Regions from separate parts of the Variovorax sp. P2_H12 genome, predicted to be linked through region 1. Evidence: predicted binding sites of a transcription regulator. Region 1 holds the regulator's gene; the other holds the start of a gene.
The links. The regulator NrdR, encoded in region 1, represses ribonucleotide reductase genes. The targets are predictions, from matches to a motif close to CACNANATNTNGTG.

Region 1 (3,405 bases):
GGCGCCGTCCGCGCCTTCGGTGCCGGAAATCACCGCCACGGCGTCCCCGGTCCCGGCGGCGTCGGGCGCGAAGGCGTGCAGCCCGCTGGTTTCGTCGCGCACGGGCTCCAGCGAGCCGGCCTGGCGCAGTTGCTGGCCGATGACGTGCAGCGCATACGAGCCCTGCTGCTGCAACTGGCCCAGTTCGCTGACGCTGGCGGCCGCGCTGCGCGCCAGCAACAGCGCGGCGAAAGCGGTTGCGATCACCAGCAGGCCGATCGCCATGCCCGCGAGCAGTTCGATCAGGCTCAGGCCCTGTTGCCGATGGCGCAGGCCAGGGTGCGCATCAGGGGTGGACATGGGCCAGATGACACAGGAGGCCAGCGGGACAACGCACACCGGCGGCCAGGCCGTCAATCCGGAAAGGCGCGTCGAGCGCCGGGTCGGACGGGCCATTCGCGTTGGCGTGCCAGGCGACCATCACGCCCAGTTGCCGCGGGCTGTCGCTCATCTCGAACACCACGCTGCGGCCCAGGGGCAGTGCGTTCGCGACCGCCTGCTTCCAGCGGGCGATGTCCCAGCGCGCGAGCGCTGTCGGTTCGCAGGCGGTCGTGCGGCAATCCGGGTGCGGAGGAGGTGGCAGGTCCCAGTGCGCTGCTTCGGCCGGCAGCGGGTGCATGTGCCCGGGATGGGTGCGAACGCGCTCGGCGAGATCCTCGATCAGGCGGATGGCCTGCGTCCGGTGGACGCTGGTCCGGGCATCGGCCAGGGCGCGCAGCTGCACACCGAGCAAGCCGAAGGCGACCAGCACAAGGAGGGTGAGCGACACCAGGGATTCGAGCAGCGTGATGCCGCGCTGCTCGCGGAACCGGCCAGCGTGCTTCAGCATTTGTCGGTCCCTTGGAGGGTCTGGAGCCGGCCGGCGGAGGACATGCACAGCACCCGCGCGGCGGTGCGGTCGGTGCTGCCCGGGGGCCTCAGCGTGAACCTGAAGGCGCCCAGGTTATGGAAGCGGCCCCATCGGTTCAGGTTCAGGTAGGTCGAGGGGCTGGGCACGCTCACCGTCGCCTCGACGCCGCGCAACGGTGGCCAGGCCTGGATCAGCGCCTCGCCCGGATCGCCGTCGTCGTGGCCGTCCGCGAAGACCATCCAGCCGCAGCTCCAGTCCTGGTCGCTGCGGGGCGCGCATCCGCTGGCCGATGCCCGGCGCAGGGTGACGCGGCCGCCGCGCCGCAGCGCTTCCGACCGCGCGACATGGATCGCGGACCGGAGGTCTTCTTCGGCGCTGCGCAGCCGATAGCGCTCAAGGGTCCGGCCGAAGCCCGGCATCGCGAGCCCGGCAAGGATCGCGACGATCGCGAGCACTATCAGCAGCTCGACCAGCGTGAAGCCGGCCAGGGGCGTATCGGGCAGCGAAAGCTGAAGTGAGACGGCGCGGGGCATGACGCTTCGAATGCTAGAAGCGCCAGCACCTCCGCGTGACTTCCGACGGCTCGCCGGCCCGGTCTTCGGGCCAGGCGGTCGGACGGCGGCCGAGAACGACGATTCGCGACAAAGTTGGCAGCAATCCAAACGCGCCCGGCGGGCTCAAGGCCCGGCGCGGCTCAGATATCCCTGAGCAACTGCCTGAATTCGTCGACGTCCTCGAAACTCCGGTACACCGACGCGAAGCGCACGTAGGCCACCTTGTCGAGCCGCTTGAGTTCCCGCATCACCAGTTCGCCGACCTTGGTCGACTCGATCTCGCGCAGCCCGCTGGACAGCAGTTTCTGCTCGATGCGCAGCAGCGCGTTGTCGATCTGCTCGATGCTCACCGGCCGCTTGCGCAGCGCCAGCATCATCGAGGCGCGCACCTTGGCGGTGTTGAAGTCGGCGCGGCTGCCGTCCTTCTTGACCACGACCGGGAAGTTGACGTCCGGCCGCTCATAGGTGGTGAAGCGCTTGTCGCAGGCGCCGCATTGGCGCCGGCGCCGCACGAAGTCGCCGTCTTCCGACACCCGGGTCTCGACGACCTGGGTTTCGAGGTGACCGCAGAAGGGGCACTTCATGCAGGGCGGCTCGTGTTCAGGCGTAAACCGGGAAGCGGCTGGTCAGCGCATGCACCTTGGCGCGCACCGCGTCGATGTTCGCCGCATCGCGCGGGTTCTCGAGCACGTCGGCGATCAGGTTGGCGGTGGCACGCGCTTCCTCGTCCTTGAAACCGCGGGTGGTCATCGCCGGCGTGCCGATGCGCACGCCGCTGGTGACCATCGGCTTCTCGGGGTCGTTCGGGATCGCGTTCTTGTTGATCGTCATGTGGGCCGCGCCCAGCACCGCCTCGGCTTCCTTGCCGGTGATGCCCTTGGCACGCAGGTCGACCAGCATCACGTGGCTCTCGGTGCGTCCGCTGACGATGCGCAGGCCGCGCTCGGTCAGCGTCTCGGCGACGATCTGCGCGTTCTTGACCACCTGCTGCTGGTAAGCCTTGAATTCCGGCGACAGCGCTTCCTTGAAGGCCACGGCCTTGGCCGCGATCACGTGCATCAGCGGGCCGCCCTGCAGGCCCGGGAAGATGGCGCTGTTGATCGCCTTCTCGTGCTGCGACTTCATCAGGATGATGCCGCCGCGCGGGCCGCGCAGGCTCTTGTGGGTGGTGGAGGTCACCACGTCCGCGTGCGGAACCGGGTTGGGGTAGACGCCTGCGGCCACGAGTCCCGCGTAGTGCGCGATGTCGACCATGAAGATCGCGCCGACGTCCTTGGCCACCTTGGCGAAGCGCTCGAAGTCGATGCGCAGCGAATAGGCCGAGGCGCCCGCGATGATGAGCTTGGGCATCGCATCTCGCGCCTTGCGCTCCATCGCGTCGTAGTCGATCTCTTCCTTGGCGTCCAGGCCGTAGCTCACCACGTTGAACCACTTGCCGCTCATGTTGAGCGGCATGCCGTGGGTCAGATGGCCGCCTTCGGCCAGGCTCATGCCCATGATGGTGTCGCCGGGCTTCAGGAAGGCCAGCATCACGGCTTCGTTGGCCGAGGCGCCGCAGTGCGGCTGCACGTTGGCGGCATCGGCGCCGAACAGCTGCTTGACGCGGTCGATGGCCAGTTGCTCGGCCACGTCGACGTGCTCGCAGCCGCCGTAGTAGCGGCGGCCGGGGTAGCCCTCGGCGTATTTGTTGGTGAGCTGAGAGCCCTGGGCGGCCATGACGGCCGGCGAGGCGTAGTTCTCGCTCGCGATCAGCTCGATGTGATGTTCCTGACGGGCGTTCTCGGCCTGGATGGCAGCCCAGATTTCAGGATCGGTCTGTTCGACCAGGATGTTGCGGTGGTACATGGCAGTCCTTCAAGACAATGGTCCTTGTTCTTCAACCAAACAAGGGCTGCCCAGGCGAACGGCTGAACACCTGCCACGAAGACCGCAGGCGGCACGCTTCCCAGTGGTAGTCCACGT
Region 2 (3,405 bases), on a different contig from region 1:
AGAACCTGCTGCACCGCGCGGTGGCGCTGAGCGACGGCGACATGCTGCACCTCGATTTCGTCGACAGCACGGCGCTGCTGGCCGAACCGTTGCTGTCGGAACCGGCGCCGCCGGCGTACGCGGCGGCGCCCGCCACCGGCGCCGCGCCGGCGTCGAGAACCGCGCCCGCGGTGCCGAACGACCTGCAGAGCTACCTCGACCAGCAGGAGCGCGAGATCCTGATCCGCGCGCTGCAGGAGACCGGATTCAACCGCACCGCCGCGGCCAACCGGCTCGGGCTCAGCCTGCGGCAGATCCGCTACCGGATCGCGCGCCTGGGCATCGCGACACCGAACGGCGACGACGCCAATGCCCTCGGTGATGACTGAGCCCCCACGCTCCCCCACTGCGAGTGGGTCGCTGCCCCCCGAGGGGGCCGCAGGCCGCCTTGGGGCGGCCCGGCGCCGGCCTGAGACTGAGCCCCCACGCTCCCCCACTGCGAGTGGGTCGCTGCCCCCCGAGGGGGCCGCAGGCCGCCTTGGGGCGGCCCGGCGCCGGCCTGAGACTGAGACTGAGCCCCCACGCTCCCCCACTGCGTGTGGGTCGCTGCCCCCCGAGGGGGACGCTGCAGGCCGCCCGTCCGTGCGAAGCGCGGACCTCGCCGCTCTGGCGGCCCGGCGCCGACCTGAGCCCGAAGCGGCCACCGGCCTCTGGCGGGACGGCTGGTATCAATTCGCGCGGCAATTGCGCTCGCCCAACTTCGGGCCGCGTCCGGCCGGCGCCCACATCGACCTGATCGTGCTGCATTCGATCAGCCTGCCACCGGGACGCTACGGCGGCGACGAAGTCCAGCAACTCTTCACCAACCGCCTCGATTGGGATGCGCACCCCTATTTCGACAGCATCCGCGGTCTCGAGGTCTCGGCGCACTTCTATGTGCGGCGCAACGGCGAGCTGTGGCAGTTCGTCGGCTGCGACGACCGCGCCTGGCACGCCGGCGCATCCTGGTGGCGCGGCCGCGCGAACTGCAACGACGATTCGATCGGCATCGAGCTCGAGGGCATCGAAGGCGGCCCGTTCGAAAGCGCCCAGTACGAAACGTTGACCAGCCTGTGCCCGGCGATCGCGCAGCGCCATGCCATCGGCTTCATCGCCGGCCACGAACACATCGCGCCGGGCCGCAAGGAAGACCCGGGCGCCGGCTTCGACTGGCACCTGCTGCAGCGCCAACTCGGCTGGAATCGGGCGATGTTCCCCCCGGCCGCGATGGCCCGCTAGTTTTTTTCAATCGGGTGGCGGGGTGCGATGCGTCGTCGATGCGACGCGGCATCGGCACCCACGCAAGCGCTCAAGCTCAGCAACCATGCGGTTTCCAAGCCCAAATGCGGCTGAAACGCCCGGCTGTCGCGGACTGCGATAACGTCTTTCACTGGCCATGGGGCAGACGCGCGATCCGACGCCTGCTCGCCCTGGTTCACATTCATTGAAAATTGTCGAAAACACTACATCTAGTGGGTTGTAGCCCCACGAGACCCTAGATATAGTGTGCCCTGCCCGGCGCCCGACGCCAAAAACCATGGCCGCGCTGGCACCGCCGCCCCAACAAGAATTGCCAACCGAGGATTCGCATGCAAACTGCCCTGAACACCCCCTCCGCCCCCCGCGCCTCCCACGCTGCTTCCTCGACGCCGCAGCAGCGCGACGTCGCCGGCTCGCCCGCCGGCGATGCGCTGGCCCACTACCAGATCATTCGCCGCAACGGCGCGGTCGTTCCCTTCGAGCCGAACAAGATCGCGATCGCGATGATGAAGGCCTTCCTTGCGGTGCACGGCACCCAGGGCGCGGCCTCGGCCAGCGTGCGCGAGACGGTCGACACCCTGACCCAGGCCGTGGTGCGCGCCATGGTGCGCTCGCGTCCGGGCGGCGGCACCTTCCACATCGAGGACGTGCAGGACCAGGTCGAGCTCGGCCTGATGCGCGGCGGCCACCACGAGATCGCGCGCGCCTACGTGCTCTACCGCGAACGCCGCTCCCAGGAGCGCAGCAAGCAGGGCGAGCAGGACGCGCCGATCGCGGTGTCCACGCTGCACGTGCTCGACCGCGGCGAGCGCGTCGCGCTCGACCTCAACGAGCTCAAGAGCCTGATCGAGTCCGCCTGCACCAACTTGGGCGACAGCATCACCTCCGGCCCGATCGTGGCCGAGACCATGCGCAACCTCTACGACGGTGTGCCGCTGGACGAGGTCTACAAGGCCTCGATCCTGGCCGCCCGCACGCTGATCGAGAAGGACCCCGACTACACCTTCGCCACCGCCCGCCTGCTGCTGCACACGATCTTCAAGGAAGTGATCGGCCGCGAAGTACCGCTGGCCGAACGGGCCCAGGCCTACGCCGACTACTTCCCGCAGTTCATCAAGAAGGGCGTCGACAACGAGCTGCTCGACGAGAAGCTGCAGCAGTTCGACCTCGCCCGCCTGGGCGCTGCGCTCAAGCCCGAGCGCGACCTGCAGTTCGACTACCTCGGCCTGCAGACCCTCTACGACCGCTACTTCCTGCACGTGCGCAAGTCGCGCATCGAGCTGCCGCAGGCCTTCTTCATGCGCGTCGCGATGGGCCTCTCGCTCAACGAGATCGACCGCGAAGCCCGCGCCATCGAGTTCTATGAAGTGATGTCCTCGTTCGACTTCATGTCGAGCACCCCGACCCTGTTCAACAGCGGCACCCTGCGCTCGCAGCTGTCGAGCTGCTACCTGACGACCGTGCCCGACGACCTCGACGGCATCTACGAGTCGATCAAGGAAAACGCGCTGCTGTCGAAGTTCGCCGGCGGCCTGGGCAACGACTGGACCCGCGTGCGCGCGCTCGGCAGCCACATCAAGGGCACCAACGGCGAATCGCAGGGCGTGGTGCCCTTCCTCAAGGTGGTCAACGACACGGCCGTCGCGGTCAACCAGGGCGGCAAGCGCAAGGGCGCGGTCTGCACCTACCTGGAAAGCTGGCATCTCGACATCGAGGAATTCCTCGAGCTGCGCAAGAACACCGGCGACGACCGCCGCCGCACCCACGACATGAACACGGCCAACTGGATCCCCGACCTGTTCATGCGCCGCGTGATGGAAAAGGGCACCTGGACCCTGTTCTCGCCGTCGAACGTGCCCGACCTGCACGACAAGTTCGGACTCGACTTCGAGACCGCCTACGTGGCCTACGAAGAAAAGGCCGCGCGCGGCGAGATCACGCCCAGCCGCACGCTGCAGGCCTCGGACCTCTGGCGCAAGATGCTCACGATGCTGTTCGAGACCGGCCATCCCTGGATCACCTTCAAGGACGCCTGCAATGTGCGCTCGCCGCAGCAGCATGCCGGCGTGGTCCATTCGTCGAACCTCTGCACCGAGATCACACTCAACACCAGCGACACCGAAACCG

Region 2: AC1DYK_RS25435 (ribonucleoside-diphosphate reductase subunit alpha) is a predicted target of NrdR. The motif match lies at 1,480-1,493, and genes of this name have one in related genera.

Annotation. Positions count from the first base shown of each region.
Region 1 is NZ_JBFUFO010000003.1:100,832-104,236, forward strand. It holds gene AC1DYK_RS03215 (PilW family protein) at 1-339, opposite strand, end outside; gene AC1DYK_RS03220 (type IV pilus modification protein PilV) at 326-868, opposite strand; gene AC1DYK_RS03225 (GspH/FimT family pseudopilin) at 862-1,422, opposite strand; gene nrdR (transcriptional regulator NrdR) at 1,584-2,027, opposite strand; gene glyA (serine hydroxymethyltransferase) at 2,044-3,288, opposite strand; ZMP/ZTP riboswitch at 3,330-3,405, opposite strand, start outside.
Region 2 is NZ_JBFUFO010000035.1:24,394-27,798, reverse strand. It holds gene AC1DYK_RS25445 (sigma-54-dependent transcriptional regulator) at 1-368, shown strand, start outside; gene ampD (1,6-anhydro-N-acetylmuramyl-L-alanine amidase AmpD) at 646-1,257, shown strand; gene AC1DYK_RS25435 (ribonucleoside-diphosphate reductase subunit alpha) at 1,608-3,405, shown strand, end outside.